Regions from separate parts of the Halobacillus litoralis genome, predicted to be linked through region 2. Evidence: predicted binding sites of a transcription regulator. Region 2 holds the regulator's gene; the other holds the start of a gene.
The links. Region 2 encodes NrdR, which represses ribonucleotide reductase genes. Its sites were predicted from a motif close to AACACNATATATNGTGTT; they were not measured.
Positions count from the first base shown of each region.

Region 1: a site for NrdR is predicted at 4,982-4,999, ahead of LC065_RS11885 (vitamin B12-dependent ribonucleotide reductase). Genes of this name have one in related genera too.

Region 1 is NZ_CP129016.1:2,348,221-2,363,326, forward strand. It holds glycine riboswitch at 1-72, shown strand, start outside; glycine riboswitch at 76-167, shown strand; gene gcvT (glycine cleavage system aminomethyltransferase GcvT) at 235-1,335, shown strand; partial or broken gene gcvPA (aminomethyl-transferring glycine dehydrogenase subunit GcvPA) at 1,354-2,704, shown strand; gene gcvPB (aminomethyl-transferring glycine dehydrogenase subunit GcvPB) at 2,697-4,160, shown strand; gene LC065_RS11880 (rhodanese-like domain-containing protein) at 4,355-4,735, opposite strand; gene LC065_RS11885 (vitamin B12-dependent ribonucleotide reductase) at 5,107-7,680, shown strand; gene mntR (transcriptional regulator MntR) at 7,924-8,355, shown strand; gene LC065_RS11895 (patatin-like phospholipase family protein) at 8,657-9,544, shown strand; gene LC065_RS11900 (SA1362 family protein) at 9,575-9,982, opposite strand; gene LC065_RS11905 (YqhR family membrane protein) at 10,329-10,685, shown strand; gene LC065_RS11910 (YqhR family membrane protein) at 10,622-10,855, shown strand; gene aroQ (type II 3-dehydroquinate dehydratase) at 10,901-11,362, shown strand; gene LC065_RS11920 (M24 family metallopeptidase) at 11,359-12,420, shown strand; partial or broken gene efp (elongation factor P) at 12,440-12,989, shown strand; gene spoIIIAA (stage III sporulation protein AA) at 13,419-14,396, shown strand; gene spoIIIAB (stage III sporulation protein SpoIIIAB) at 14,341-14,850, shown strand; gene spoIIIAC (stage III sporulation protein AC) at 14,900-15,106, shown strand.
Region 2 is NZ_CP129016.1:2,088,324-2,103,429, reverse strand. It holds gene dnaI (primosomal protein DnaI) at 1-598, opposite strand, end outside; gene LC065_RS10535 (replication initiation and membrane attachment family protein) at 613-1,971, opposite strand; gene nrdR (transcriptional regulator NrdR) at 2,107-2,571, opposite strand; gene LC065_RS10525 (cytosolic protein) at 2,610-2,984, opposite strand; gene speD (adenosylmethionine decarboxylase) at 3,256-3,633, opposite strand; gene LC065_RS10515 (glyceraldehyde-3-phosphate dehydrogenase) at 3,879-4,913, opposite strand; gene coaE (dephospho-CoA kinase) at 5,045-5,644, opposite strand; gene LC065_RS10505 (manganese efflux pump) at 5,696-6,259, opposite strand; gene mutM (DNA-formamidopyrimidine glycosylase) at 6,307-7,146, opposite strand; gene polA (DNA polymerase I) at 7,162-9,801, opposite strand; gene hflC (protease modulator HflC) at 9,987-10,913, opposite strand; gene hflK (FtsH protease activity modulator HflK) at 10,910-11,869, opposite strand; gene pnpS (two-component system histidine kinase PnpS) at 12,479-14,233, opposite strand; gene LC065_RS10475 (response regulator transcription factor) at 14,234-14,929, opposite strand.

The DNA of each region.
Region 1 (15,106 bases), 260 kb from region 2:
ACCACGACCGTGGCGCCGAAGGAGCAAGCATTCATTTGTGAATCTCTCAGGCAAAAAGACCTCTATAGGACGCAACTCTGGAGAGTGTTTGCATTTTGTGTGCAAACCACCCAAGAAGCAAGCATCAGGTCTTCCTGTTGTGAAACTTTCTGGTGAAACGGACAGAGACTCCCGTGCAAGCGGTGAAGTCTCTTTTTTTTTTATGGGCGAAATCAGTGACAAGGAGTGGTTCTAATGGCAGATTTGAAACGAACACCGTTATACGCTGAATACAAGAAACTAGGAGCGAAAACCATCGATTTTGGTGGGTGGGATTTACCCGTACAGTTCTCTAGTATCAAAGAGGAGCACCAGGCCACACGAACAGCAGCAGGATTGTTCGATGTCTCTCATATGGCAGAAGTGATGGTAGAAGGACCGGATAGTCTTCCTTTCCTGCAAAAAATGCTCACCAACGACGTGTCTAAGCTTGAGCCAGGGAAAGCCCAATACACGATTATGTGCTATGAAGACGGAGGAACGGTTGATGACTTGATCGTCTACCATCTTGATCAAGATAAATATCTCCTTGTCGTCAATGCAGCGAACCGTCATAAGGACTATGAGTGGTTGAAAGAACATCAAGAAGGCGATGTAATCGTGGAAGACGTCTCTGATGAATATGTACAGCTCGCGGTCCAGGGACCGAAAGCGGAAGAAGCGCTTCAAACCATTACGGACACGGAACTCTCCAACATCAAGTTTTTCCGTTTTGAACAAGGTGTGACATTGAAGGGCGTCGATGGAGAGGCTCTTGTGTCCCGCACAGGATATACGGGTGAAGACGGGTTTGAAATTTATCTGCATGCAGATTCGGGTGCCCAGCTGTGGCAAGCCATCCTTGAGGCTGGTGAACCGTTTGGGTTGAAGCCAGTTGGACTGGGAGCACGTGACACACTTCGATTTGAAGCGAACCTTGCGTTGTATGGCCAAGAGCTTAGTAAAGAGATTACTCCCATTGAAGCTGGATTGAACTTTGCTGTGAAAGTGAATAAAGAAGCAGACTTCATTGGTAAAGAAGTTTTGAAGAGGCAAAAGGAAGAGGGACCTGGTCGAAAGCTTGTCGGAATTGAGATGATCGACAAGGGGATTCCGCGTACCCATTACGACGTTCTGGATGGAGAAGAAGTTATCGGTTTTGTTACGACAGGGACCCAGTCACCGACCCTTGGGAAAAACGTCGGTTTGGCACTTCTCAACAGCGAATATACGGCCGAAGGGACAGAAGTAACGGTACAAGTCCGTAAACGGAAATTAAAAGCGAAAGTCGTAAAAACACCTTTTTATAAAAGATAAACCGAGGGGGATGGAAGCATGGAGTTTCGTTATTTGCCCATGACAGAAACAGATAAAAAAGAAATGCTGGATGTAATCGGTGTCGAACATTCCGACGAACTTTTCTCAGATATACCGGAAAATATTCGTTTTAAAGGCGAGCTGGAAATTAAAGAACCTAAAAATGAATTCCAACTCATGAAAGAATTGACGGAACTTGCAGGGAAGAACGTCAATTTGAAGTCTCATATCTCTTTTCTTGGTGCAGGTGTCTATGATCATTACATTCCTTCTATTGTAGATCATGTGATTTCAAGATCAGAGTTCTACACAGCCTATACTCCTTATCAACCTGAAATCTCTCAAGGAGAGCTGCAGGCAATCTTTGAATTTCAAACGATGATTTGTGAATTGACAGGGATGGATGTGGCGAACTCCTCGATGTACGATGGTGGAACAGCTCTAGCTGAAGCGGTCAACTTGTCTGCAGGACAAACGAAGAAAAAGAAAGTACTCGTGTCGAAAGCCATTCATCCTGAGTCCTTAGCTGTTATCCATTCTTATGTTAAAGGACCAGGCGTTGAAGTGGTGGAGATTGATCACAAGGACGGTAGAACAGACCTTGAGCAGTTAGAAAGAGAAATAGATGAAGACACGGCAAGTGTTGTTATTCAGTATCCGAACTTCTTCGGTCAAATCGAACCGCTGGACCAGGTTAGATCTATTGTAGATACACAGAAAAAAGCGATGATGATTACATCAAGCAACCCCCCTCGCTCTAGGATACTTAACGCCTCCAGGCGAATTTGGAGCTGATATCGTTGTCGGAGATGCTCAAGTGTTCGGAATACCAGCACAATATGGCGGCCCGCACTGTGGATATTTTGCGACGACGAAGAAATTGATGAGAAAAGTACCAGGGAGACTCGTTGGACAGACGGTGGATGAGGAAGGTCGTCGTGGTTTCGTGTTGACTTTGCAGGCGAGAGAGCAGCACATCCGTCGTGATAAAGCCACTTCAAACATTTGTTCCAATCAGGCTTTGAATGCTCTCGCTTCATCCGTAGCGATGTCTTCCCTTGGTAAACAGGGACTGAAAAAGATGTCCTGGATGAACATTCAAAAAGCAGCCTATATGAAGAAACAACTCCAGGAAAAAGGTATAGAGGTTGTTTTTGATGGAGCATTTTTCAACGAAATTGTAGTCAAATTAGACAGAGACGTAAAAGAGTTCAACCACAAGCTGCTTGATCGCGGTATCATTGGAGGATATGACCTGGGTGAGGCAGACGAAAAACTGAAGAACTGTATGCTAGTAGCCGTAACAGAAATCCGGACAAAAGAAGAAATTGATACGTTTGTCAAGGAAGTGGGGGATCTTCATGTCTAATCAGGACTTTCCATTGATATTTGAATTGAGCCAAGAAAGTCGTACCGGCTATAGTTTGCCAGAGTTTGATGTGCCGGAAACGAATGTTGATGATGTAATCGGAGAAGCCTATGTTAGAAAAAGTGAACCGGACCTTCCGGAGGTGAGTGAACTGCAGATTATGCGTCACTACACCGCTCTTTCTAAAAGAAACCACGGGGTTGACTCAGGGTTTTACCCTCTTGGATCTTGTACGATGAAATACAACCCGAAAATGAATGAAGATGTAGCTCGGCTGACTGGTTTCAGTCATATCCACCCTTACCAACCGGTGGAAAGTGTACAGGGAGCTCTACATCTAATGTATGATTTGCAAGAATCCCTGGCTGCGATCACTGGAATGGATACCGTTACTTTACAGCCAGCTGCAGGCGCACACGGGGAATGGACGGGATTAATGATGATCCGTGCTTATCACGAAGCAAAAGGAGAAACGAACCGTACGAAAGTGATTGTTCCAGACTCGGCTCATGGTACGAACCCTGCCTCAGCAACAGTCGCAGGTTTTGAAGCGGTTACGGTCAAGTCAGATGAGCGAGGTCTTGTGGACTTGGAAGACTTGAAGCGTGTCGTAAATGATCAAACGGCAGCGTTAATGCTCACCAACCCGAATACCCTCGGTTTGTTTGAAGAGGATATCGAAGAAATGGCAGCCATCGTGCATGAAGCTGGCGGTAAGCTCTATTATGATGGAGCGAACCTTAACGCCATTCTTGGCTATGCGCGCCCAGGAGACATGGGTTTTGATGTCGTTCACTTGAACCTTCATAAAACATTCACAGGTCCTCATGGTGGCGGAGGTCCGGGGTCAGGTCCAGTAGGAGTAACGGCAGAATTTGCTGAATACCTACCAGCACCGATTTTGACGAAGAAAAATGATCTATATGTGTTTGACTATGATCGTCCTAAATCCATCGGGAGAGTGAAACCGTATTATGGGAACTTCGGAATCAATGTACGTGCCTATACGTATATCCGTACGATGGGACCAGAAGGGCTGAAAAAAGTGAGTGAGTACGCCGTCATCAATGCAAATTACATGATGCGACGTCTTCAAGAGGAATTCGATCTTCCATTCGACCGTCATTGTAAACACGAATTCATTTTGTCAGGGAAGCGGCAGAAAAAACTTGGGGTCCGCACATTGGATATGGCGAAGCGTCTCCTAGACTTCGGCTATCACCCGCCAACGATCTACTTTCCGATCAATGTGGAAGAGGCACTCATGATCGAACCCACGGAAACGGAATCAAAAGAAACCCTGGACGATTTCATTGACCGTATGATTCAAATCGCACACGAAGCGGAAAATGATCCTGAAAAAGTACAGGAGGCTCCTCATACAACGATTGTGAGCCGTATGGATGAAACTCAGGCAGCGCGTAAACCTGTTTTAAGATACCAAAAAGAGCAATAACAAAAACCCGGCGTCCGTCTAGATATGGACGCCGGGTTTTATCTCTTAAACAATATGGCAGGATACTTGAATAGCCAGTTTCCAGACTTTTATTGAGTGGTTGGGGCTACGGGGAATAGCTCGCTTTCCGCGGGAGCGATAGTTTAATGGGAAGAAAATAAAATCCCGGTTCTTAGGGGAACCGGGAGGGTTGATTATTTTTTCGTTTTGACCTTACCATTCCACTTTTTGAAGCCACCTTCAAGCATATTGAGGTCTTCATATCCTTGTTTGTGGAGCATCATTGCGGCACGCGCGGACCGGGCGCCGCTTTGGCAGTATAGATAAACAGGTTTGTCTTTGCGGATTTCAATAAGGCGGTTCTTCATTTGAGACAATGGAATATTTCTTGCCCCTAAGATGTGACCGCCATCAAATTCCTTCGGTTCACGAACGTCAATTAACTGGGCTTTTCTGTAGCCCTCGCGGAACTTGTCTTCCGGTAATGTGGTCATGATTTTTCTTGCTTTGAAGAATCTATACAAACCGAAAGCGATAACCACTAGGATCGCTGCGATTAAGATCCATAAATCCATCTTTCCATCCCCCTCATTTCTCTATTCCTCTATCTATTATAGGAGGGAATGATGAGTATTTCAAAAAAATTTTTCCGAAACTTGCGGGGAATTGTTATTTTGTCGAGGATTGTAGAAGGTGTTTGGATGCAAATGATGAAAAAGCTGATACAAACAATAGGGAGCAGGTTTTTCTTTCAATCTCTGGTATATCCGTTTAATATCTCAAGATTTTTCGATTGACAAGTTTCTACATATTCGTTCAACAGCACAATATATGGTGACTGAAAATTATCACAACACAATATATTGATTATCTTTTTGTAGATGTGGTATGTTACTTATATCAAATGAAAATTACTTAGTTTTTAGTTTAAAGGGAGAGATGCAAAATGCAGACGACCACCTCCACAGATGTACACACGAAAATTGACGTGGACCGCCTCAATGCGGATATAAGGCAATTTCCACAGGTCCATGAGATTACTGAATCCATGACAATTACGCACAAAGGTGTATCAAGACTTGTGATGCTAGACAGGTATGCGTTTAAAGATACAGAAAAGTTGACTCTTGCAGAGGGAGATTTCGTTGTTCTTACAGTTAAGGACGACCCTAAGTTTCCTGCTCGAGGATTTGGATTTATTCATTCCATTGACTGGCAGTCCCATCAAGCCATTGTGAAAGTGGAGAATGAATTCTTAAATGTTCTTGAACATGAAGAGGAACGAAGAACGGGATTGATCAAGCGCAACCTTGATACCATTGATAAACCTCTGGAAGTCTATTATGAGCAGATTGCACTTCGAAATGCGTCAGGTCTCTCAGAAGTAGAAACAGACACAGAAAAGAAACAGCAGAGCTTCCATGACTTTTATGAAGAGTTATCGGAGTTGAATTTCATTCCAGCTGGACGTGTATTGTATGGCGCAGGTTCACAAACCGACGTTACGTATTTTAATTGTTATGTCATGCCATACATTCAAGACTCCCGCGAGGGTATATCGGACCATCGTAAGCAGGTGATGGAAATCATGTCCCGTGGAGGTGGAGTTGGAACAAACGGATCGACGTTACGCCCACGTAATACGCTGGCTCGAGGAGTGAATGGTAAATCTTCAGGTTCGGTTTCCAGGCTCGATGATATCGCGAAGCTTACACATCTTGTGGAACAAGGCGGTTCGAGACGAGGGGCGCAAATGATCATGTTATCCGACTGGCACCCCGACATCTTGGAGTTTATTATCTCTAAAATGCAAAATACGAGAATTCTTCGATTCCTCATTGAGAATACCGAAGATGAAACGATCAAGCAGTTGGCTAAAGATAAATTGAAGTTTACCCCTCTCACGGAAACGGAGAAAGACTTGTACCAGAGTGTTGTCAATTATAAGCACATTCAGGGACAAGGAGGGTTTACGGACCAAAGCATTCAAGAAGCGGAAGAAAAGCTGCACTTGGGTGGAAACTATACCGTTCATAATTCTGAATTCCTGACAGGTGCCAACATTTCAGTTTGTATCACCAATGAATTCATGGAAGCAGTGGAAAATGATGCTGATTATGAGCTGCGTTTCCCGGATGTAGAAAATTACTCAGCGGAAGAAATGGAAAGATACAATGAAGAATGGCATCAAAGTGGAGATGTTCGTGAATGGGAAGCTCGCGGATTTGGTGTACGCACGTATCGTACTGTGAAAGCTAGCGAACTATGGAACCTCATCAATATTTGTGCTACGTATTCGGCTGAGCCGGGGATATTCTTTATTGATAATGCCAATGAGAAGACAAATGCAACAGCCTATGGACAGAAGGTCGTTGCTACGAACCCTTGTGGGGAACAGCCGCTTGCCCCTTATTCTGTTTGTAATTTGGCTGCTGTTAATTTGGCAAATCTTGCAGATAAAGATCGTAAGCAGGTCGACTTTGAAAAGCTTAAGAAAACGGTACGCCGTGGTGTGCGTTTGCAGGACAATGTAATTGATGCAACTCCATATTTCTTAGAGGAAAATAAAGTACAGGCCCTTGGAGAACGAAGAATTGGACTTGGTGTCATGGGACTGCATGACTTGTTGATTTATTGTGAAACAACATATGGATCAGAAGAAGGGAATCAACTGGTCGATGAAATTTTTGAAGCTATCGCAACTACGGCATACCGTGAGTCCGTTGAACTTGCGAAAGAAAAAGGAAGCTTCCCATTCTTAACAGGAAAAACGGATGCAGAGACGAAAGAGCTGCGAGAACGTTTTATTCAAACCGGTTATATGAAGGAAATGCCGGAAGATATACGCCAGGATGTATTGACTTATGGTATTAGAAACTCCCATCTCTTAACTGTTGCACCTACAGGAAGTACAGGTACAATGGTAGGCGTAAGTACGGGTCTTGAGCCTTACTTTTCATTCTCCTATTATAGAAGCGGTCGATTAGGTAAATTTATCGAGGTTAAAGCAGATATTCTTCAGGAATATTTGGATGCTCATCCGGAACAAGATCCAAATGAGCTGCCGGATTGGTTCATCACCGCAATGACTATGACACCGGAGGCACACGCGGATACACAGTGTATTATACAGCGCTGGGTGGATAGCAGTATATCCAAGACAGTCAATGCTCCGAAAGGATACACAGTTGAAGAAGTGGAACGAGTGTACCAACGACTATACCGTGGAGGTGCCAAAGGCGGTACGGTGTATGTTGATGGAAGTCGAGATAGTCAAGTACTATCTTTGAAAGCAGAAGAAAATGACTTCGAGGGAGAACAGACGGAACTGTTTGAATCTGAAGACAAAAAACCCCATGTTGTTCTTATGGATACCATTCATGAACTCGACAAGACTAACGTTACGATTGGATCTGAAGTAGGAGATACTTGTCCAGTCTGCCGCCAAGGTACGGTTGAAGATATCGGTGGTTGTAATACTTGCACAAATTGTAATGCCCAACTGAAGTGTGGATTGTAAAGAAAAATAACCGGTCGTTTTTAACGACCGGTTCATTTTTTATTGCGATTTATTACATTCTTGCTCTAACCATCTTGGTTTTAGAGCTTCCCGAATTCAAATGCACAAAAATTCAGAAGTACAGCCCTCGCTTGTCACTGGTAGGAATCTGGTGTATCATTTTATTGTGCAAACATATGCTATAAAAACCGTCCGTCATATTATGTATGGCGTGTACATAAGACAGGGTATTGGGGGTTCAACATGCCGACACCTAGCATGGAAGATTATATTGAACAAATATATATATTGATTGAAGATAAAGGGTATGCACGTGTTTCTGATATTGCTGAAAATCTGCAGGTGCATCCGTCATCCGTGACGAAGATGGTTCAAAAACTTGACCGAGACCAATACTTGAACTATGAAAAATATCGCGGGTTGATCCTAACACCAAAAGGAAAGAAAGTTGGGAAACGGCTTGTATATCGTCATGAACTTTTGGAGCAGTTCTTAGAGATTATCGGTGTCGATCAGGAGAACATCTATGATGATGTTGAGGGTATTGAGCACCACATGAGTTGGAATTCCATCGACCGTATAGGAGATCTCGTTCAATATTTTGATGAGAACCCGGAGCGAGTGGATTCTTTGAGAGAAGTCCAGAAAAAGAATGAAGAACAGAATGATGAGTAAGTAGACGCATGGGATCCCATGCGTCTTTTATTTGCTGATAAACTTGTGCTCCTAAACGACAGGGGCAGCTCTCTTAAAGATATATTGGATATGTTTTGGGATCTGCAGGGTCGTCTGATCCTTTTCACCAATCTTTTCTCACCAGAAGGTCCAGCCCCTAATTAGCTAAGGTAAGGAAGCTACTAAGTGTCAGCGAAAGACATGATTTAGCAGTATGAATAACCTTACATTTCAATTCGGCTGCTTTCGTTCTAATTTGCCAAACGCGTGTTTATAATGAAGTAAAGTGGGGTGAAGCAGGATGAAAGTGGACGGAGTTTTTTCCGGTGGCGGTGTGAAGGCCCTTGCTTTCATTGGGGCACTTGAAGAACTGGAAGAGCAAGGATACACATTCAAACGAATGGCCGGAACATCCGCTGGTGCCATTTTAGCGAGTTTGACAGCTGCCGGCTACACGGCTAAAGAACTGAAGGAAAGACTCAATAATCTTTCGTTTCTTAGTCTAGTAGACGTTCCATTGACAGATCGCCTGTTTCCATTTATGAAATGGCTTCTTTTGTATTACCGGATGGGGCTTTATAAAGGGAATCAGTTGGAAAATGTTCTTGAAGAGTGGCTTGGTGAAAAAGGTGTTCGTACGTTTGCCGACTTACCGCCTGGGTCTTTAAAGGTGATATGTTCTGATCTAACACAGGGGAGAATCGTTGTCATACCTGATGATTTGAAGAAAGTTTACGGCATTGATCCGGCTACCTTTTCTGTAGCAAAAGCAGTAAGGATGAGCTCGGGACTCCCCTACTTTTTCATTCCCGTTAAAATACATGGGAAACGCGGAAGATCCATTATTGTAGATGGAGGAGTGTTGAGTAACTTTCCTCTGTGGATTTGGGAAAAACAGGACGGATGCCGTACTAGACCTATCATTGGAATGAAGTTAAGTGATGAACCAGATAAACTACCCGAACAGAAAATTAAAAATGCGATTCAAATGTTCCACGCCCTTTTTAAAACGATGCAGCAGGCTCATGATGCAAGGTACATTTCCAAGGCTCTAAGTAAGGATATTATCTTCATTCCGGTCAGTGGAGTGGAAACGACGGATTTTGATATGAGCAAAGAAGAAAAAGAAACATTGATGGAATTAGGTCGAGAACATGCGGGGAAATTTTTAAAAAGGTGGAGCCGATAATACTAAAATATGAAATGAAAAATCGAGCCATCAGAAGGTGGCTCGATTTTTTCCTTTGCTTTTATTGCCTTCAATAACACGAAGCTGTGGACCGTTCATACGTTTGCGGTTTTTTCGACCTAATGAAGAGGCCTTGGTCTGTGCTTTGGCTACAGGGCTTTTCTTAATTGCGGGGGTTGGTTGCTTGTATTTTTGTTTAGATTGCTTGACCGCTTGCTTATATTTTTTCATTTCATTTCGGTTTCCACCTGCCGCTCCTCCAAAGCCGCGTTTGCGGAGGAAGAAGAAGTAGATGGCTCCATAAATGAGAGCGGCGATTCCGATCATCGTGACGATCGAAGTGAGAAAGCCAGTCGTGTTTGTAAACAGCTGGATGCCAACAAAGAAGATGGCTAAACCGATCAACGTGTAAATGACAGGAGTCATCCAATTACGCATGATATTTTCCTCCCTTCTCGTAGTGGTCGACTATGAATATCTGGTTATTGAACTATACCCTTATTTCAACACTATTCATCATCAGATGCGGCGGATGGTAGGCTGTTATGTGCTATTTAAGATTGTTTCCTTTATAGAGTAAAATATGCAGCCCCATCTTAATTTTTGAATGGTGGAAGAGTACATTTTAGTAAACTCTTACCTTCAAGCGGGCTGTTTAAACAATAGAATATTAAAATTGGTTGGACTTCTATTTTACCTTAAATCTCCATGAATCACTAGCCCAACAATTGAAAAGAGCATGAAAAAATTGGGGTTGGTTAAAATGAGAATAGAGGTGATGAAGATGGCTGAAAAACAAAAAGACCAAAAACAAGACCAAAGACAACAAGAACCACAGCAAAGTGTCATATCAAAAGCATTAGTCACAGGTTTTACCGCCGGAGTTTTATGGAGTGGTTTAGGGACAATCGCTTATTATTTTAATTTCACAGAGGTGTCTCCTGCCTCCTTCATATTTCGCTCATTTTGGCAGACGGAATGGACCGGAACATGGCTTGCTGAAGTGTTAGCCGTTCTTATTGTCGGTATTTTATCTTTAGGAACGGCTCGTTTACTACCTTCTCTTGAAAAAAAGGAATGGAATCTGGCCTGGGAGTCTTTTATGGAATCGGGCTATGGGCGATTGTTTATTTTCTATTGACTCCGATCTTTCCGGCAATCCCGACTTTCATGGAACTCAATAGTGATACATGGGTTACAACCGGCTGTTTATTTATTTTATACGGTGTTTTTATCGGGTATTCCATTTCCTATGAATACAGGGAGTTCAATGAGACAGTGAATTCTTATTCAAATCAAGGGAGAGTATGATAAACTTAAAGTGTATGACAATTTTGGAAATGGTGGGATTGTTGAATGGGGAAGAAGCGGCTGTTTTTAATCAATGGGCCGAATTTGAATATGTTAGGCAAGAGAGAACCGGCTACCTATGGGAAAAAGTCTCTTGAACATGTTGAGACATTGGTCAAAGAAGTGGCTGCTGAGCAAGGGTTTGAAGTCACTTCTTTTCAATCCAACCATGAGGGGGAGCTCGTAGACTGGATCCAGCGAGCGGAAGAAGAAGCTGAAGGAATCATCATTAATCCAGCAGCTTATACACACACAAGCATCGCTTTACGGGATGCTGTCAGTTCCATCTCAAAACCTGTGGTAGAGATTCATATATCAAATGTCCATGAACGGGAATCTTTCCGCCATACTTCGATGTTAGCACCGGTATGCTCAGGACAAGTGGTCGGATTTGGAATTGATGGCTACCGATTAGCGACATTGGGGCTGATCCAAAAGATAGAAAGTGAAGGGAGAAATCATTCGTGAGTAAACTTTCAAATTTAAGAAAATCGATGGCTTCAAAAGAATTAGACGGTCTTTTAATTATGAGTCCGAAAAACAGAAGGTATATATCAGGTTTTGTAGGCTCTTCTGGAGCTCTTTTAGTGACAAGCGATGAAGCTGTTTTAATTACAGATTTCCGCTATACAGAACAAGCGGCAGAGCAAGCCAAGGAGTTTGAGATTCTTGAACATAAAACGCCTATGCCGAAAACGGTAGCTGAAAAAGCGAAAGAACTAGGTTTGAAACGAATCGGGTTTGAAAAAGATCATGTCACCTACACCCTTTTTGAACAATATAAAGAAGCATTAGACGCAGAGCTCGTCCCTACATCAGGCATTGTGGAAAAATTACGCTTGATTAAGACGGATGAGGAGATTAGTATATTAAAGGATGCCGTTAAGATTGCTGATGATGCTTTCGAACACATTCTTGGTTACATAAAGCCTGGTGTGAAGGAAATTGATGTATCGAATGAACTTGAGTTTTTCATGCGTAAGCAAGGGGCGACCTCCTCAAGTTTTGATATTATTGTTGCATCAGGCTACCGTTCAGCTTTGCCACATGGAGTGGCCTCCGAGAAGGAAATCCAATCCGGAGAGCTTGTAACGCTTGATTTTGGTGCCCTTTACAAAGGGTATTGTTCTGATATTACAAGAACTGTAGCTGTGGGCGAAATCAATGATCAGTTAAAAGAAATCTATGATACCGTTTTACAGGCTCAGTTAAAAGGTATGGAAGGAATAAAAGAAGGCATCACCGGCAAAGAAGCGGATGCATTGACACGTGATTACATTAAAGAAAAAGGGTATGGCGAGTATTTCGGTCATTCCACGGGCCATGGAATCGGCCTGGATGTCCATGAAGGTCCTGGCCTATCCTTCCGTTCCGATGTCACGCTTGAAGAAGGTATGGTCGTTACAGTCGAGCCGGGCATTTATGTTCCGAACGTCGGCGGCTGCCGGATTGAAGATGATACAATCGTTACGAAAACAGGAAATGAACGATTGAGCAAGTCTACCAAAGAATTAATCACGTTGTAATTAAAAGGAGGAAGGTCAAATGATTTCAGTAAACGATTTTCGTACAGGTCTGACAATTGAAGTTGATGGGGGTATCTGGCAAGTAATGGATTTCCAACACGTGAAGCCAGGAAAAGGAGCGGCTTTTGTTCGTTCAAAACTCCGTAACCTACGTAATGGAAATATTCAGGAAAAAACATTCCGCGGCGGTGAAAAAGTAGAGCGCGCTCACATTGAAAACCGTAAGATGCAATATCTTTATGCGAATGGTGATATGCACGCGTTCATGGATATGGAGACATACGAGCAAGTAGAAATCCCTACGGCTACCATCCAGGACCAATTAAACTACCTAAAAAGAGAACATGGAAGTTCAAATCCAGTCTTATGAAAGTGAAACAATCGGTGTTGAACTGCCGAAAAACGTTGAGCTGGAAGTTACAGAAACGGAACCTGGCATCAAAGGCGATACAGCAAGCGGGGGTACAAAACCTGCTACGCTTGAAACGGGCCTTACTGTCCAAGTGCCATTCTTCATCAATGAAGGTGAAGTATTGGTCATCAGTACTACAGATGGAAAATACGTATCCCCGTGCCTAATATGTTTTCTCGAAGAACTTGTCCGAACCGGGCAAGTTCTTTTTTGTGAAAACATTTCTGTATTCCAAGGTGAGCAATCATAACTCTTCCATACTTTCTTCCTATAGAATCCATTTCATTATCCATGTGTTAGAAAAGGATGGGGGGAAAGCGAACCTATTCCCGTAGCCACTAAACTCAAACAACCCCCTCGGAATTAAATGTTCACTAAGTCTGCTTTATTGTGGTATGCAGCTTAGGAATAAGGTGGACACATACGGACATATATTGATTAAGGCTTGTCTTCGCAGTGTCTATCAATCGCTCTATTACCTCTCTATTACCTCTCTTAAAATCTTCTAGTTTTATACTATTTCACAGTCATAAGCTCTCAGTAAGCACATACATATGAAGTAAACCAAATAAAGGAGTAGGAGAGGATGAAGGAGATTATACGTTTGTTTCCACCCTCTATCCAACATCTCTTAAAAAGTGAGGTCCAATGGAAGAGTGTGCAGGAGATCCGTTTAAGGATTGGTCGTCCGATAGAGATTCTTGAAAATAATCGTCATGAATCCATTGAGAATGCAGTGATGACCGTTGAGCATCTCTCTTTCGTCCTAAATCAGATCAGTCAGTTCTCACTCTACCGTTTCAAGGAAGAGTTGAAAGAGGGGTTTATTACCATTGAGGGTGGCCATAGGGTAGGTTTGGCTGGTAAGACGAACACTCATCAAGATCATGTAGAAACGTTAAAGCACATATCCTTTATGAACATCAGGGTTGCTAGAGCTACTTCCGGGAATATTGAACCTCTCATTCCACACCTTTATGAATCTGGGCGTTGGATGAGTACACTGGTCATCGGACCTCCACAATCAGGGAAAACCACACTCCTGCGGGAATTGGCGCGTTACATTGGATCTGATCAACAAGGGTATCGCGCGGCGAAGGTCGCAATTGTGGACGAGCGTTCCGAAATTGCAGCAAGTATGAGGGGGGTTCCTCAGCTGGATGTCGGGTTCCGTACAGATGTGATGGATGCTTGCCCTAAAGCAGAAGGCATGATGATGATGATCCGTTCCATGTCACCTGAGGTGTTAATTGTAGACGAAATTGGTGGACAAAAAGACGCGGAAGCGGTCCGAGAGGCGACTTACACAGGTGTCGAAGTCATTTGCAGTATTCATGGTCAAAGTTTTTCAGGTGTAAAGAAACGCCCATCAGCCAAACAATTGATGGATGAGAAAGTGTTTCAACGCTACCTTGTCTTGGACCGAATGTCACCTCATAGAGAAAGAAATTGGACAGTACTCGATCAATCGGGAGACCTATTGATTCAGGGCAAGGGGAGGGGAGCGAATGCAATGGATTGGGGCCGTCATCGTATTGACCGTTACGACCTGGGCAGGGTTTGATATGGCTTCCCGTTTCAAGAAGCGTCCGGGACACATTAGGCAATGGAAAAATGCTTTACAGATGATAGAGGCAGAGATGGTTTATGGACAATCTTCGCTGCTGGAAGTTTGTGAGAATCTATCTACACATTTACCGAGACCCATTAATCAGTTCTTTGAAGGGATTCTGAACGAAAATGGAGTTTGGGATGACTTTTATTCCTTATGGTCCAAACAGTTAAAGAAACACTGGTCGTTGAACGCGTTGTCGAAAAACGAATATGAAATTTTGATGCAGTTTGGAAGGACGCTTGGTCAGCACGATCTGGAGCAGCAGCAAAAACAGATTCAACTCACCATCCATCACCTTGACCGCGAACTGCATGATGCCCTGGAAGTCGGTGATCAATACCAAAAGATGGCGAAAGGGATGGGGATATTAAGCGGGCTGCTCGTCATCATTCTAATCATGTAGATGGCTTAGCATGGTTTATATGGATTTTACAAAAGGGGGAAGAGGCATTGTGCTCCAAGATGCAACGATATTATTCCAAATAGCTGGTGTCGGTATAATTGTCGCGATGATCCATAGCATCCTTAAACAGATGGGAAAAGAAGAGATTGCACAGGCTGTGACCTTGACAGGTTTCATCATTGTATTATTTATCGTCCTTCACAGGCTCGCCGATCTGTTTCAACAAATCAAGTCTGTTTTTCTCTACCAGGGGTAA
Region 2 (15,106 bases):
ATTCCGGCATGTAGATGACCATGGAAGGAATATTTTTAGAGCTTAGTTCATTGGCAATAGCTCCCATGAAATAAGTTTTCCCCACACCAAATGGTCCATGAAAGTAAAGTCCCTTACTTGGCAATTCATCATTAAGACCTTCAATGTAGTGGACGGTTCGCTCCACAGCAGCTCCCCTATCCGGGTCTTGAAGATCCATCCGTTCTAATGAAGCCTCAAGAATTTCACGTGGCATATGGAGACTTCTCACTAAGGACTTTTGCTCTTCCTGTTGTTCATGTTTCCGTTGACGGCGACATTTATCATAAATCAACTTCACATCAGAACCTTCCACTTCTACTCTTGGAACATAACCTGGAAGGATGTTGATACATTCTTCCCGTGTTGGACATTTCTCACAATTTTTTGATTGAGTCCGGTATTCGTACAGTTTAATCAACTGTTTCTCAATGGCTTCTTCCGTTAATTCTACATGCTCCTGCATCAACTTTTTCACTTCTGAGGATTGCATAACTTCCGATTTCATATGGTTCATTCGTTTTTGAAACTGCTCATTGTTACGCATCCATTTTTTTAAAGATTGTTGGATAGGTTCCATTGGTATCCCCCCTTTTAATTACCTTTGTTCGTCAGCTTCTTAATCCTTGCTGCTATGTCATCCGTATTAACTTGTACCGCTTCCTTTTCCTCATGCTGGGGCACGTCCTGCTGTTTAAACCAGGCTGGGATGACTTCTTCTTTTTGGTTTTTACGCTTTTGGGACTTCTGTTTCCCCCATTGCTGATATTTCTGATGCTCCGCCTTAGCCAGATTCATCGCCTGTCTCACGGTCGTTACATTTTTCCTCGCCCAGTGACTGGCGATTTTCTCAAGATAAGGTTTCGACAATTTCATATCTGTTTTTAATAATACGTAATGGACAAGCACATTCATAACACCTGGTTCAATTCCTTGTTCTGTCATCACGTCACGGATCATTTTTAGGTCTTGTTCAGAAGCACGGTTACCATTGGATACATCCTCAAGCAATTCCCTAGGAGAGATTTCCTCTAGCATTTGTATAAACTGGTCCTCTTTCGTACCATTGGCTGACTTGTTTTCCACTTTCATTTTCTCTCTGCGGTCTAGAGCTGAATCCCGCTGACTGTTATTTTTTTGTTCTTTCATAAAATCATGACAGGCCGCCTTCAACTCTTCTTCCACTAAATAATGGTTTTCATCAATAGCCCAGGTGACCGCTTTTTCCAACTCCGTGTTTGAAAGGTCATACAACGTCGCCAGTTGGACAATCAATTTTTTGTTGCGACCAGTCAATATTTGTTCTGATGGATACATGCGCTTCTTTAATGCATGGTTCAGCCAATCGAAATCCACTCGATTCATGGATGCAACGGGTCCTCTGGATTCTTGTTGATAATTTTGCTGCTTCGCAATGGTCTCCGTTTCTCTTTGGACAGTTTCAATCATTTTATTATGGAAGACTTCATCAAAAGTGGCGGTTACTTCAGTGAAACCCTCAAGCGTTTGTCCAGTATTCAATAAACGGCTCTTTAAGCGATCATACTTTTCCTTCCCCAACTCATGATGCAAAAGCAAAGAGAGCATATCATCAAGAAAAAACTCCTCAGGAGAAAAAGGAGGGTGTACGGAGTACAGATACACCGCCTGTTGATCCTCATCCATGGAGCGGAACGTTCGTAGTAGTCCGATGGCCTCCAATTTCCCCCTAGCCTCATAAATTTTATCCAAAGGAGCAGAAAGGTAAGACATCAATGTATGATGAGACTGTACCTGCCCCCCTTCAATCATGTCCGATTCCGATATCAGGACGTGATATAGCGAAACCGCCAACCTTCCTACAATCGGCTGATATAAATGTGATAAGGAACGATGAAAACTTCGAGGCAGCTCTCCATTCCGTATAATCTTAAATCCGTCCACGGGGAGTAGTTTGCCAATAGAGTAACTCACCGCCTCCACCTCCTTCAATCGTTAAAGCTTGTTCATTCTATTTCAAACAGGAAGCTAAAATTCATTTCAAACCTAAAACAACAAATGGCTTCCACAATCTATGATCCTAGAAAAAGAAAATGAGCCGGAACAGGCTCATTCATTGTCTTCATGTTTAATTAATTCTTTTAATTCGTCGATGAAAACGTTGATGTCCTTGAACTGTCGATATACGGAAGCAAAACGAACATAAGCAACTTCATCAATGTTAGACAGACGCTCCATCACCATTTCACCAATATCTTCACTCATGACTTCAGAAACGCCACGATTTCTTAATTCCTTCTCGACATCCATTGTTACTCTTTCCAGTTCCTCCACGGCCACCGGTCTCTTTTCACAAGCTCGAATCAGTCCACGCATCAATTTTTCACGACTGAACTCTTCTCTTGTGCCTTCTTTTTTCACGACAATCAGTGGAACTTCTTCAATCCGTTCGAAAGTTGTGAACCTGAATTGGCATTGTTCACACTCTCTGCGTCGTCTGATCGCCTGTCCTTCTTCTATCGGCCTGGAATCAAGGACTTTTGTACTTTTATAGTGGCAATTCGGGCACTTCACGTATGATCAACTCCACATCATCTTCTTTTCGGCAGCACTCAGGAAGGATCCACCGTTGTGAACTGACTGTCCAATTTTTTATAAAGCTGAACGATGAGATTTCGGCTGTGTCCAAAATCAACAGGACCTCCTGAGTCCGTGGTGACAGAAAAGTCAACGGCCGTTCGAAATGGGCGTACCATTATGATCGTGGCCACTATAAACGCGCGTCTGTTCCCTTTATATTTCACGGTCAGTTCTCCACGTTCTTTAGAACTTGCTACAATTTCTGAAGGCGACGAAAACAACCCTTCAACAGCACGGAAAAGATCATCATGCTTGGCTTTATAATAGTGTGTGACAAGCGCTGAATCCTTATGCTCTTCACTCGTCTCGGAATGGTTGCTGAAATACCTGGAAATAAATGCTTTCACTTACCTAACCCCTTCAATTCCATTCGACATAATCTCCCTTTATTTTAACATGACTTATGAAAATAAGAAATGATTATTGAAACCTAAGGTTCTTTTACAGTTTGTAGTGTTTGTGTCAGAACTAGACTAGCCCTTCCCTTAAGCCCCTATACTCCATCTAACATCTCACAGATGTTCTCAAGGAAATACTACCGAATAGCACAGAGCAAATAACTATATAGATTAATGCAAAAAGAAGCCACGCAGGATTCCTGCGTGGCTTCTTTTCGCATTATAGAGCACGAGACTGCTGTACTTCTACAGGTCCCATTCCTCTTGGTACTTCTACCGTTTCATTCTTACCCGCTTCTAGTGCATCGACGATGTACTGAGCGGCAACATTAGGGTCAATGCGGTCTCCGCATGTGTAAACATCAATACTTGCATATCCATGCTCTGGAAAACTATGAATCGTCAAGTGTGATTCAGAAATGATGACTACTCCACTGACGCCGTGAGGGGCGAATTTGTGAAACGCGACTTCCCGCACTTCTGCACCAGCTTTAAGAGCAGCATCTACAAAGACTTGTTCTATATACGACATATCGTTCAATTTTTCTTCATTACAATTCCATAATTCAGAAATTACGTGTCTTCCCATTGTATCCATATTAAGGATCCCCCTTTGTACATTCACTTCAATACCTCTGAAATAACAGCCATGAACTACCACGGGGGAAAGTTAGTCCTGAGAGGTCCTAACCCTTTGAGTAGACATGAATTTATATGAAATTCAGAAGTTCAAGAGAAAGTATATATGGTTTACCCTTAATTTGCAAGAAATATTTTACTGGCTTTTGTACAACCGTCCTCACCGCTCCCAAGGGGACTTAGATTCAATAGGGTTCCGATCATTTATGAAACACGTGCCTCTTTCTCTTCTTTCATCATATTACCGACATACTTCGCAAGATCTACCACACGGCAGGAATATCCCCACTCATTATCATACCAGGCCAGTACTTTTACTTTACGGTCATCGATAACTTGTGTAGATAAACCATCTATGATGGCTGAGGATGAAGAAGTCGTGTAATCGATGGAAACGAGTGGCTCTTCATTGTATTCCAATATCCCTTTCATTCCACCCTTAGCCATTCTCTCAAATGTTTCATTTACTTCGTCTGCCGTAACTTCCCTTTTTAAATCGACGACAAGATCAACAAGAGATACATTGGGCGTCGGTACGCGTAATGCCATGCCATTCAACTTTCCTTGAAGACTCGGAATCACTTCTCCTAAGGCTTTGGCTGCACCTGTGGATGTCGGGATGATGGATTGAGTACACCCGCGGGCTCTTCGTAAATCTTTATGTGGATTATCTAAATTCTTCTGATCATTGGTGAAGGCATGGACTGTTGTCATCAAACCATTCTCGATGCCAAATTCATCTTCCAACACTTTCACTACAGGGGCAAGACAATTGGTTGTACAGGAAGCATTGGAAATGACATCATGACTGCCCGGCATATATGTCTCCTCATTAACACCCATCACAATCGTCGCATCTACTTGTTTTCCAGGCGCTGTAATAATGACTTTTTTAGCTCCAGACTCTAAATGAAGACCTGCTTCTTCTTTTGTTTTAAACTTGCCCGTTGCTTCAATTACAATATCAATATCCAGTTCGTCCCATGGAAGTTCCAATGGGTTTCTTGTTGAGCACAATTTCACTTTTTTCCGATTAACGACTAAATCCCCATCTACGACATTGACCTCTCCTTGAAAACGACCATGCACACTGTCGTATTTAATCATGTGAGCAATTGTTTCAGCTGGATAACTTGCATTAACGGCAACCAACTCCATAGATTCATCCGCCACAGCCTTTCTAAATACCATGCGACCAATTCTTCCCAACCCGTTAATAGCAATCTTTGTTTTCCCCATGCTGTTCCAGCCCCCTATATATGATATACTTTTACTCTGTAATTCCTAGATTAGTATAACATATTGTAAGCGGTTTTACATACAGAACGAAAACTTTCCACAAAAAATAACACGTCTGCCCAGACGTGTTATTATACGATGTCCCAACCTTGCAGTATGTCTCTTAATTGCTGTGAACTTTGTTCAATTGTTCCGGTATTATCAATGACCGCATCCGCCATTTCTGCTTTCTTTTTCACAGGGATCTGTGCGTGAATCCGCTCTTCAGCTTCCTCTCGCCCAGACTGATCCCTTTCCATCAAGCGCTCTAATTGCGTTCTTTCATCGACATATACAACGAGAATTTTTTCTACGTAATCGGTTAAGTTGCTTTCAAACAACAATGGAATATCCAGGACGACTGCTTGATATTGTTGCTGCTTATACTGCTCGCGCCGCCTGATCATCTCCTCCCTTACTTTAGGGTGAACAATTCCATTTAGCTGCTTCCGCTTCATTTCATCGCTAAAGACAATCTTGCCGAGTTTTTTCCGATCCAGCCCCCCGCCTTCTTCAAGCACCTGTTCTCCAAAGGTTTTAACAATTTCTTGATAGGCAGGTTCTCCAGGTTGGACGACATCCCTTGATATTTGATCAGCATCAATAACAGGAATATCCATGTTTTTGAACATCTCTGCTACGGTACTTTTACCACTCGCAATACTTCCTGTTAATCCGATGACTAAAGTCATCCTGTCACCTCCTTAAGACAACTTGATCAGCCCGATGATGATAAGTAACACTCAAGGTAAAATGGACAAGCTTTCCGCTTTATCACTAAGCTTTGAGCCACTCAAAATTCCACACCCAAGCATGCAGAAAGTCGCTACGGTAATCATGACCGCTGTAAAAAAGATAGGAATTCCAATAAGCGCTCCGCTGATTCCAGCTCCAATGGTATCAAGGGATAGTGCTGCTCCAAGCAGCCATACTTCTTTCCCTTGGATCCCACCGGAGTGGTCTACATCCGCAGCTAAGGGGTCGTTCAGTACTTTGGCCGGATTAAGCCAAGGCTCTTTCTTTTCTTCACTATCCTTCTCTTTCTTAAAAAATTGCCATAAGAAGTAGATCCCGATTCCGATTAACGCAAGTGCCCCCACACGTTCGGCGTCTTCTGCTGCCACCACCGCTGCCAGCAAATGTCCAAAATAAGAAGACAAAAGAAACATACAACCGGAGACACTCGCAATTAAAAAGACGCCTCTTAAAGTAAGGCCGACCTTTTTCAAACCCAAAACGCAGCCGATTCCAAAGCTATCGATGCTTACTGCTGTAACGAACAAAAAAATGAACATCCCAATCCCCATGCATCCCACACCTTCATATCTTAAGCTGTGGGATAGTATATGGGGTTTTACCTAGTAGTGTGTAAAGGTTGACAATTAGGACAGATGTGAGTCCCTCTTCCGCTGACCTTCAACTTTGTAATCGGCGTGCCACATTCGACACACTCCGAATCCTGCTTTCCATAAACACGGAGCTTCTGCTGAAACATCCCGATTTCTCCCTGACTGTTCAAGTAAGAGCGAATGGTCGTTCCGCCCTGTTCAATAGCCTCAAGGATAACGGAAATACTAGCTTCACGAATCTTTTCAACCTCAATTTTTGTCAGAGTATTGGCGATTTGCTCAGGATGAATGCCTGCCCTGAAGAGGGCTTCGTCTACATAAATATTCCCTAGTCCAGCTACAATCGATTGGTCAAGCAGGACCGCTTTCATGTTTCTAGATGTTTTCTTAAGCCTCCCATAAAAATAATCCACGGTGAAAGCTTCATTGAACGGATCAGGCCCTAATTGAATAAGCGGTTTATTTTTAAGCTCCATTCCTTTTGGAAAAGCGTGCATCGTCCCAAATTTCCGCACATCGTTATATCGAAGTTCTGTTCCATCAGTAAAATGGAAGATCACGTGGGTATGCTTCGGCTTTTCGATCGAACCATCGTAAACACCAAACTTCCCCTCCATGCGCAAATGGGAAACGAGTGCAATGTCATCCATATGGAAGATTAAAAACTTTCCTTTACGATCGATATCTTGAATGGTCTGCCCCACCAATAACTGCTCAAACTCTTTTGGATCTTGAGGTTGTTTAATGATATTCCCCCAAAACACGGATACCTTTTCAACCTCTTTTCCTAAAGCGAGATGTTTCAATGTTTTTCTGACTGTTTCTACTTCAGGTAACTCTGGCATCGTTTCATTCTCCTCTTACTTTGCATCATACCAAGTGTCCCCATAAGAAGAATCGACTTTTAGAGGAACATCTAAATCAACGGTATTTTCCATGACAGATGATACAATCTCTTCTAGTTGTTTCACTTCTTCTTTCGGTGCTTCAATGATCAATTCGTCATGCACTTGAAGGAGGACTTTGGCTTGCATGTTCTCTTCTTGAAGTTTTTCTTCAAGGTCAATCATCGCTTTTTTAATAATATCGGCTGCACTTCCCTGAATCGGTGTGTTCATCGCCGTTCGTTCGGCAAAGCTGCGTTTATTAAAATTCCGGCTCTTAATGTCAGGCAGGTATCTTCTACGGTTCATAAATGTTGATACATATCCTGTCTCTTTCGCTTCCCTCACGGTCTCATCCATATAAGACTTGACTCTAGGATAGCTCTCAAAATATTTATCAATGAAAGCTTGTGCTTCTTTCCGAGTAATACCAAGGCTTTGTGACAGGCCATAATCACTGATTCCGTAAACGATCCCGAAGTTTACTGCTTTCGCCTGTCTTCTCATTTCACTTGTAACGTCGTCTCTGGATACACCGAAAACTTCACTTGCTGTTTGGGTGTGAATATCTGCGCCTTCTTTGAATGCCTGCATAAGCTTTTGATCCTGGGCAATATGGGCGAGGACACGAAGTTCAATTTGAGAATAGTCACTGGCAAACATGACCCACCCTTTTTGAGATGGGATAAAGGCCTGCCTTATTTTACGCCCTTCTTCAAGGCGGATCGGGATGTTCTGTAAGTTAGGATCCGTGGAACTTAGTCGCCCGGTTTGTGTAAGAGCTTGGTTAAAGCGTGTATGAATTTTCCCTGTCTCTTCATGAACGACCTTAAGAAGACCTTCGATATATGTCGACTTCAGCTTCCTGAGCTGACGGTTAAGAAGGATTTTAGGGATGATCTCATGTTGATCTTCCAATTGCTCTAAAACATCCGCAGAAGTGGAATAACCGGTCTTCGTTTTTTTGATAACCGGAAGCTCCAGCTTCTCAAATAAAATCGGTCCTAGTTGCTTAGGGGAATTGAGGTTGAAGTTCTCTCCTGCAAGTTCGTAAATTTCCTGTTCAACCTTATTCAACCGTTCTTCCAGTTCCTCCCCCATATTTTCCAACCTCTCGACGTCTACACACACACCACGGTGCTCCATTCGACCAAGAATAAGCGCTAACGGCATTTCAAGTTCTCTGAATAACTGATATTGTTCATTTTCTTTCAATTTCTTTTCCATATCCTCTTTCATGTTGTAAAGAAGAGATGCTTTTCTTCCGATATGCTCATAGAACTCCTGATCATCATCTGGACGTTTCATTTTAGCGCCTTTTCCATACACTTCTTCATCGTACTTGACGGCTGTTTCACCTAAACGATGGCCAATCGCAGGAATATCATGGTTATTCTCAGCAGGGTTAATCAAATAAGAAGCAAGCAATAAATCGAATGTGATTCCCTTCATCTCAATCCCATGACGCAAAAGAGCCACACACGTCCTTTTCGCATCGAAGACCCATTTTTCATTTTCTTCACTTTCCGCCCACGTTTGAAACGCATCCGAATTTTTAGCCTCTTCCATGGTGAGGACGAATTTTCGTTGGTCATTTACAATAGCGATTCCTTCCACTGGCGCCGTATGGTAATTGTCGTAAAGCATTTCGACAACCACCGACTCTTTCCCTGTAAAAAGATCTGCTGTTATTTCCTGTACCACTTCTACATCAATCTCCGGGAGTTCATTGGCTTCTTCAGATTCTGCACCGCCTTCTTGGACACGGGAAAGCAGCGATTGGAATCCAAGCTCTTTAAAAAACTCACTCACTTTTTGAGATTGATAACCAGGATAACCAATATCAGAGATGTTGATTTCGATCGGCGCTTCACGCTCGATGGTAACCAGCTGCTGACTCATCAACGCCTCTTCCTTATTTGTTTCCAGTTTTTCTTTCAACTTCTTCCCACTCACATCACTTAAGTTATCATAAAGGTTTTCTAGCGTATCAAATTGCTTCAAAAGTTTGACCGCCGTTTTCTCACCAACCCCGGGGACACCAGGAATATTATCAGAACTATCTCCCATGAGCGCCTTCAGGTCAATAATCTGATCCGGCCGGACTTCCATCTTCTCCATAAGGAAGGAAGGGGTGTATGTATCCACATTAGTAATCCCTTTTTTCGTCAGGCTCACGGTGATTTTCTCATTCACAAGTTGAAGGAGGTCCTTGTCCCCTGAAATCACTTTGACTTCAAGACCCTTATCCCCCGCCTGTGTCGCAAGAGTTCCTATGATATCGTCCGCTTCATAATTCTCAAGCTGATAATAATTGACTTCAAATGCATCCAGGAGCTCCTTAAGGACAGGGAACTGTTCAGATAGTTCAGAAGGAGTTTTCTGCCGGCCACCCTTATAATCCTCATAAGTTTTATGACGGAATGTTGTTTTACCAGCATCAAAAGCAACGAGCAGATGATCCGGTTGATCTTCTTCAAGAATTTTCAACAACATAGTTGTAAACCCATACACGGCGTTCGTGTAGACCCCTTTATCATTGTTCAACAAAGGCAATGCAAAAAATGCCCGGTACGCAATACTGTTCCCATCAATTAATACCACTTTCTCAGCCATTGGCTCACTCCTCGTTATAGAAGATACTCGATGATCTCCATCTGTTTCTTTTTTTAGTCTTCGTTGGTTTAATGAATCAATGTATATTTCTTCAAAGGATTCTGAGGTTCCATTGGTATGTAAAAACGCCTTTTTCATCATTCTACCACGTTTGCAGTAGAGAGGAAAAAGGCGCGCCTGATCGTTTATTCAAAATAACCTAAAAGTAATTCAGCATAAGGAGAATCCTGAGGAAGAATAATGGTCGTCTCCCCATCAATCGTCTTCTTATAAGATTCCAGGGTTCGATAAAGTTGGTAGAACTCCGGATCTTGAGAAAAGGCATTGTTGTATATCTGAGCAGCTTCCTTTTCGCCTTCTGCTCTTATTTTTTCAGCATTTGCCCGAGCTGTAGACAACATTTCCTGTACTTCCCGGTCAACTTCTGCATGAATTCTACTCTTATCCGCTTCTCCTTCTGACAAGTACTGTTGAGCTATTTTTTCACGGTCTGTAATCATTTGATTGAAAACAGCTTCCTCATTTGCCTCCGGCAGGTCAGACCGCTTTATTCGTACGTCATCTACAACGATGCCATAATTGTCTCTTTGCAGATATTCGTTAACCTTGGCCGTAATTTCTTCATTCAATACGCCTCTGGAACTCTCTTCCTCATTAATTATCTCAGAAAAATTCATCTTCCCTAATTCAGATCGGACAATGGAGAAAATAAACTCTCCCATTCTCGCTTCTGCATTCATCTCAGTCCGGGCATTAGCAATCATATTTTCGGGGTCAGTGATGCTCCAAATGGCATAATTATCGATAATCATCCGCTTTTTATCCAAAGTGGTGATCTCTTTTTCATCTACATCGTAGACCATCTTCTTTTTAGAGAGGGTGGATACTTCTTGCACTAATGGGATCTTGAACTTAAGACCCGGCTCTTCGTGAATCTTCACAACATCTCCAAATTGGCGAACGACCTTATACTCCCCTTCTTTAGCGATCACCATTGAATTTATACCTATAAGGAGAATCCCTATAATGACTAGTAATGTGACTCCAGCTTTCACGTACTTTCTGAGGTCCTTCTTTTGTTTTTCATTTTCATTAAAGATTTCTTCACTCATGATTCTTCACTCTCCTCGTCTTCCGCCGAACTAGGAGGTACAACATTTTGAACGGTTCCTTGATTTAATGGAAGGTATTTCAATGTGTTTCCATCATCATTCATAATGTAGACGTTAGCCTCTGGAAGCACTTCTTCAAGTGTCTCCATCACAAGACGCTCACGGGTAATCGCTTCGTTCCCCTGATACTCCTCAAGCAAGGCATTAAAACTAGCAACAGCACCGGTTGCTTGTTGAATTCTCTCTACTTTCGCACCTTCCGACCTTTGAATAATCGCGTCTTTTTCACCAAGCGCTTCTTCGCGTTTCTGGTTGGCATACTTCTCCGCTTCATTCACCTTACTTTGTTTCTGTTCCCTCGCATCTGTCACCTTTGTAAACGCCGAGCGTACTTCCTTATTCGGAAGATCGACCTCCTGCAGACGAACATCTATAATGGATACACCAATTTCATAGCTATCAATTAAACTGACTAACCCTTCTCTCACTTCATTTTCAATTTCAGCTTTACCAGATGTTAGAGCTTCATCAATTTCACTACTTCCAATGACACCTCTAAGTGAAGAAGATGTGGCATTAAATAAAACCTGTTCAGGTTTCTCCGAGGCAAACAAATAAGCAGCTGGATCCGTAATCTTCCATTGGACGACGAGATCAGCCTGTAAAATCATATCGTCTCCTGTAATCATCGTTACTTTATCCGTTTCGTCTCCGCTGTCATCGAACCCGAAATCCAAGCTAAACGTTTCTTTCGACATTTTTTCTACTTCTTGGACCGGCCATGGCATTTTGAAGTGCAAGCCTGGTTCTGTTATGCCATCCTCAGCTTTCCCGAAAGTAAGGACGACCGCCTGCTCCGATTCATCCACGGTGTACCATGTTGTAAGTAGTGCTATGACCAGCAACACCCCCACGACGACAAGGCCCGTCCATTTGTAAAATTGTTTAAGACTCATATCGACTTCCCCTTTATCTTTTATGGATACTATAATTACGGTTATGTAACAAAAAGGTTTCAAAAAAGTAACCTTCGTTTTATCATCACTAAAGCTCCCTATTCTTGAAGAATCAATTTCGAGACTTTTATTGAGTGGATGGGGGCTGCGGGGAATGGCTCGCTTTCCGCGGAAGCGCGGTGAGCCTCCTCGGACTTCGTCCTGTGGGGTCTCACCATGCACTTTTTTTCCGCAGGAGTCTCCCCATTCCCCTCTGCCCCTTTGCCCGATGAGTATCTCTAAACCACTTCGAAATAAGCTGCCTTTATGCACTTGGTAATTGGAAGAGAATGCACTACTAAGGACGCAATTCCGCATGAGAAAAGCTTGTTATAGAGCACTTTATTATAATAACTGCAGTATATTGAATGCATCCTATAGCAGAACATTGGTTAAGGGATTGAATTTTGAATGGGAAGTATGGGGGTGTATTTTTACAAGGTTTTAACGGAATCGAAACAAAAAAAGGCAGAAGCGAGGGAAGCTTCTGCCAAAAAGAGAAAACACCTTGGATGAAAGGGTTTCAAAGGTATTCTATCGAAGTAATGTTAACCTTAATTTAATGAAATATTAATTTTCCGTAAACTTCTTTGGAATCTCAACATAAAATGCCGTCCCGACATCCACTTCACTTTCTACATGGATGGTCCCTTCATGAGCTTCTACAATGTGTTTTACAATGGCAAGCCCGAGACCTGTACCACCTGAGTTCCTGCTTCTCGCTTTATCCACACGGTAGAACCTCTCAAAGATCCTGGATATTTCTTCCTCTGGTATTCCCACACCATTATCAGTGATTTTAATCGTTACATGATTTTCTAATTCTTGAAATTCTAATGTAACTTCTCCTTCATCTCCTGAATAATTAATGGCATTCGTTAACAAGTTCATAAACACTTGTTTCAAGCGGCTGGAATCACCTTGAATCATAGTATTCCCATGCACGGAAGCATGGAACTTCACTTCTTTTTGCTCGGCATGTTGTTCCACAATTGGTAGTAAATCATTTAACAACCGTTGGACTTCCACTTGTTCAACATTTAAGAGGAAGTCATCCCTTTCAAGTTTGGACAATTCCAAAAGGTCTTGAATCAAGGACTGTAACCGGCCACTTTCTTTTAAGATGATTTGTAAAAACTGCTCGAGCATCTTTTCATCTTTCATAGCCCCGTCAAGCAGTGTTTCTGAAAAACCACGAATAGAAGTAATTGGAGTTTTCAATTCATGAGAAACGTTAGCTACAAAGTCTTTTCTCATTTGCTCCAACTGTTTCAGTTCAGATATATCATGGAAAACCAAAACGACTCCTCTCCATTTTTGGCCTTCGCTGAATATGGGAGCCCCGGTGACCTCCAAGTGTTTCCTGTCTATATTAACAGGCAGGACAAACGTTTCACTCACCGTTTCTTCAAACATATAAATCTTCTGTACTGTCTCGTGAATGGTTGTGTAAGGGATAGCATCGTGATACAAATGACCGATAAAGTCTTTTTGCTCTCCTTTAAACGTTTCTAAGAAAGCACGGTTCAAAAGTAGAATATACCCTTTTTCATCAATCAATACTAACCCATTCCCCATATTATTGATGACAGCTTCTAATTGGTTCTCCTGCATACCCTTTGTACTCGTCATCTCCTGCAGATTCCTTGCCAGGATATTAATCGACTGGCTAAGTTGCCCAGCTTCACCAAAATGTCCTTCATAAGTCCTTGCTTTATAATTTCCTTTCGCAAGTTCTGTAGCGACATTAGCGGCTGATCGAATAGGGCGGATATATTTAGAAAACACGTTAAAGCCAATGACAAATATAACTAAAAGACCAAGAAGTAATGTAAACCCGATTAAAAGCCAGATATTTTTTGTAATATTAGTTAATGCTTCCACGGGCGACAGAAGAATAAGTGTGCCATCAATATCATCCACACTATTATTCACAGGGTAATAGAAGATCTCATCCAGCATCTGCCCTTCATTCATCGGGGAGGTTCCATTCTCAACCCTTTTGATCACTTCCTGCTTTTCATCAGTATTTATGACAGGTACAGCATCAACCGTATCAATTATTCTCTCTCCAGAATCCGATATAAAAATCATGCCTGTATTCAACTGTTCACTAAAATTATACAACTCATCCTGACTTACTTCCCTATCTTCCGTAAACTGATCCAAGTACGTGATGAAATATTGACTTTCCAACTCTACTCGCTCTTCAAATATATTGATAAAATAGCCACGGGTCAGTTGAGCAAGAATAATACCCAGCCCTAGCATGACAATGACCACTAAAACCGTATAGGTCATCAGTGGCCTAGTATTGGAGCTCATTTATTTAGGCTCCTCCATTTTATAACCGAGCCCACGTATTGTTTTTATATACACTGGTTTTTTCGTCTCGGGTTCAATTTTTTCACGTAAATGGCTAACATGGACATCGACAATACGAGTGTCTCCGGCGAAATCATAATTCCAAACGGCACTTAATAGTTGGTCTCTGGAAAGTACACGACCTAAGTTTTGAGCCAGGTATAAGAGAAGCTCAAATTCTTTCGGGGTAAAGGTTAAAGGCTCTTCCTTGATTGTTGCCTCATATTGTTCAGGGTAAATAGATAGATCAGCAATTTGAATAATTTTTTGATCGTTTACCACATTTTCCCGAACCATTCTTCTCAAGATTGCTTTGATCCTAGCTACGACTTCTCTAGGGCTGAATGGTTTGGTCAAGTAATCGTCTGCACCAAGCTCAAGACCAAGTACCTTATCAAACTCATCGTCTTTAGCAGTCAACATGAGGACAGGCGTATTCACTTGCATTTGCCTCAATTTCTTACATACTTCCATACCATCCATCCCCGGAAGCATAACGTCAAGGACGATTAAGTCAAAATGGTCTTTCGAGGCTTTTTCAAGAGCATCCGTTCCGTTAAAGGCCACATCTGTCTCATATCCTGCTTGATCAATATTATATTTTAATAAAGTTACAATAGATTCTTCATCATCTACAATTAGAATTTTTTGTTCCAATGCCATCACCTCTACTACAAGTTACTTTCATCATACAATGAAGTTTACAATTTGAATACGGATCTTTACCATTTTTACTTAATCTTAATATAGACATTAAGCTCTTTTTCATCCGTTTAAAGACTCTTAGATTATGTGGAAAAGGAAGCGGATGGTGTGCCTATCTTTAGGGGTATG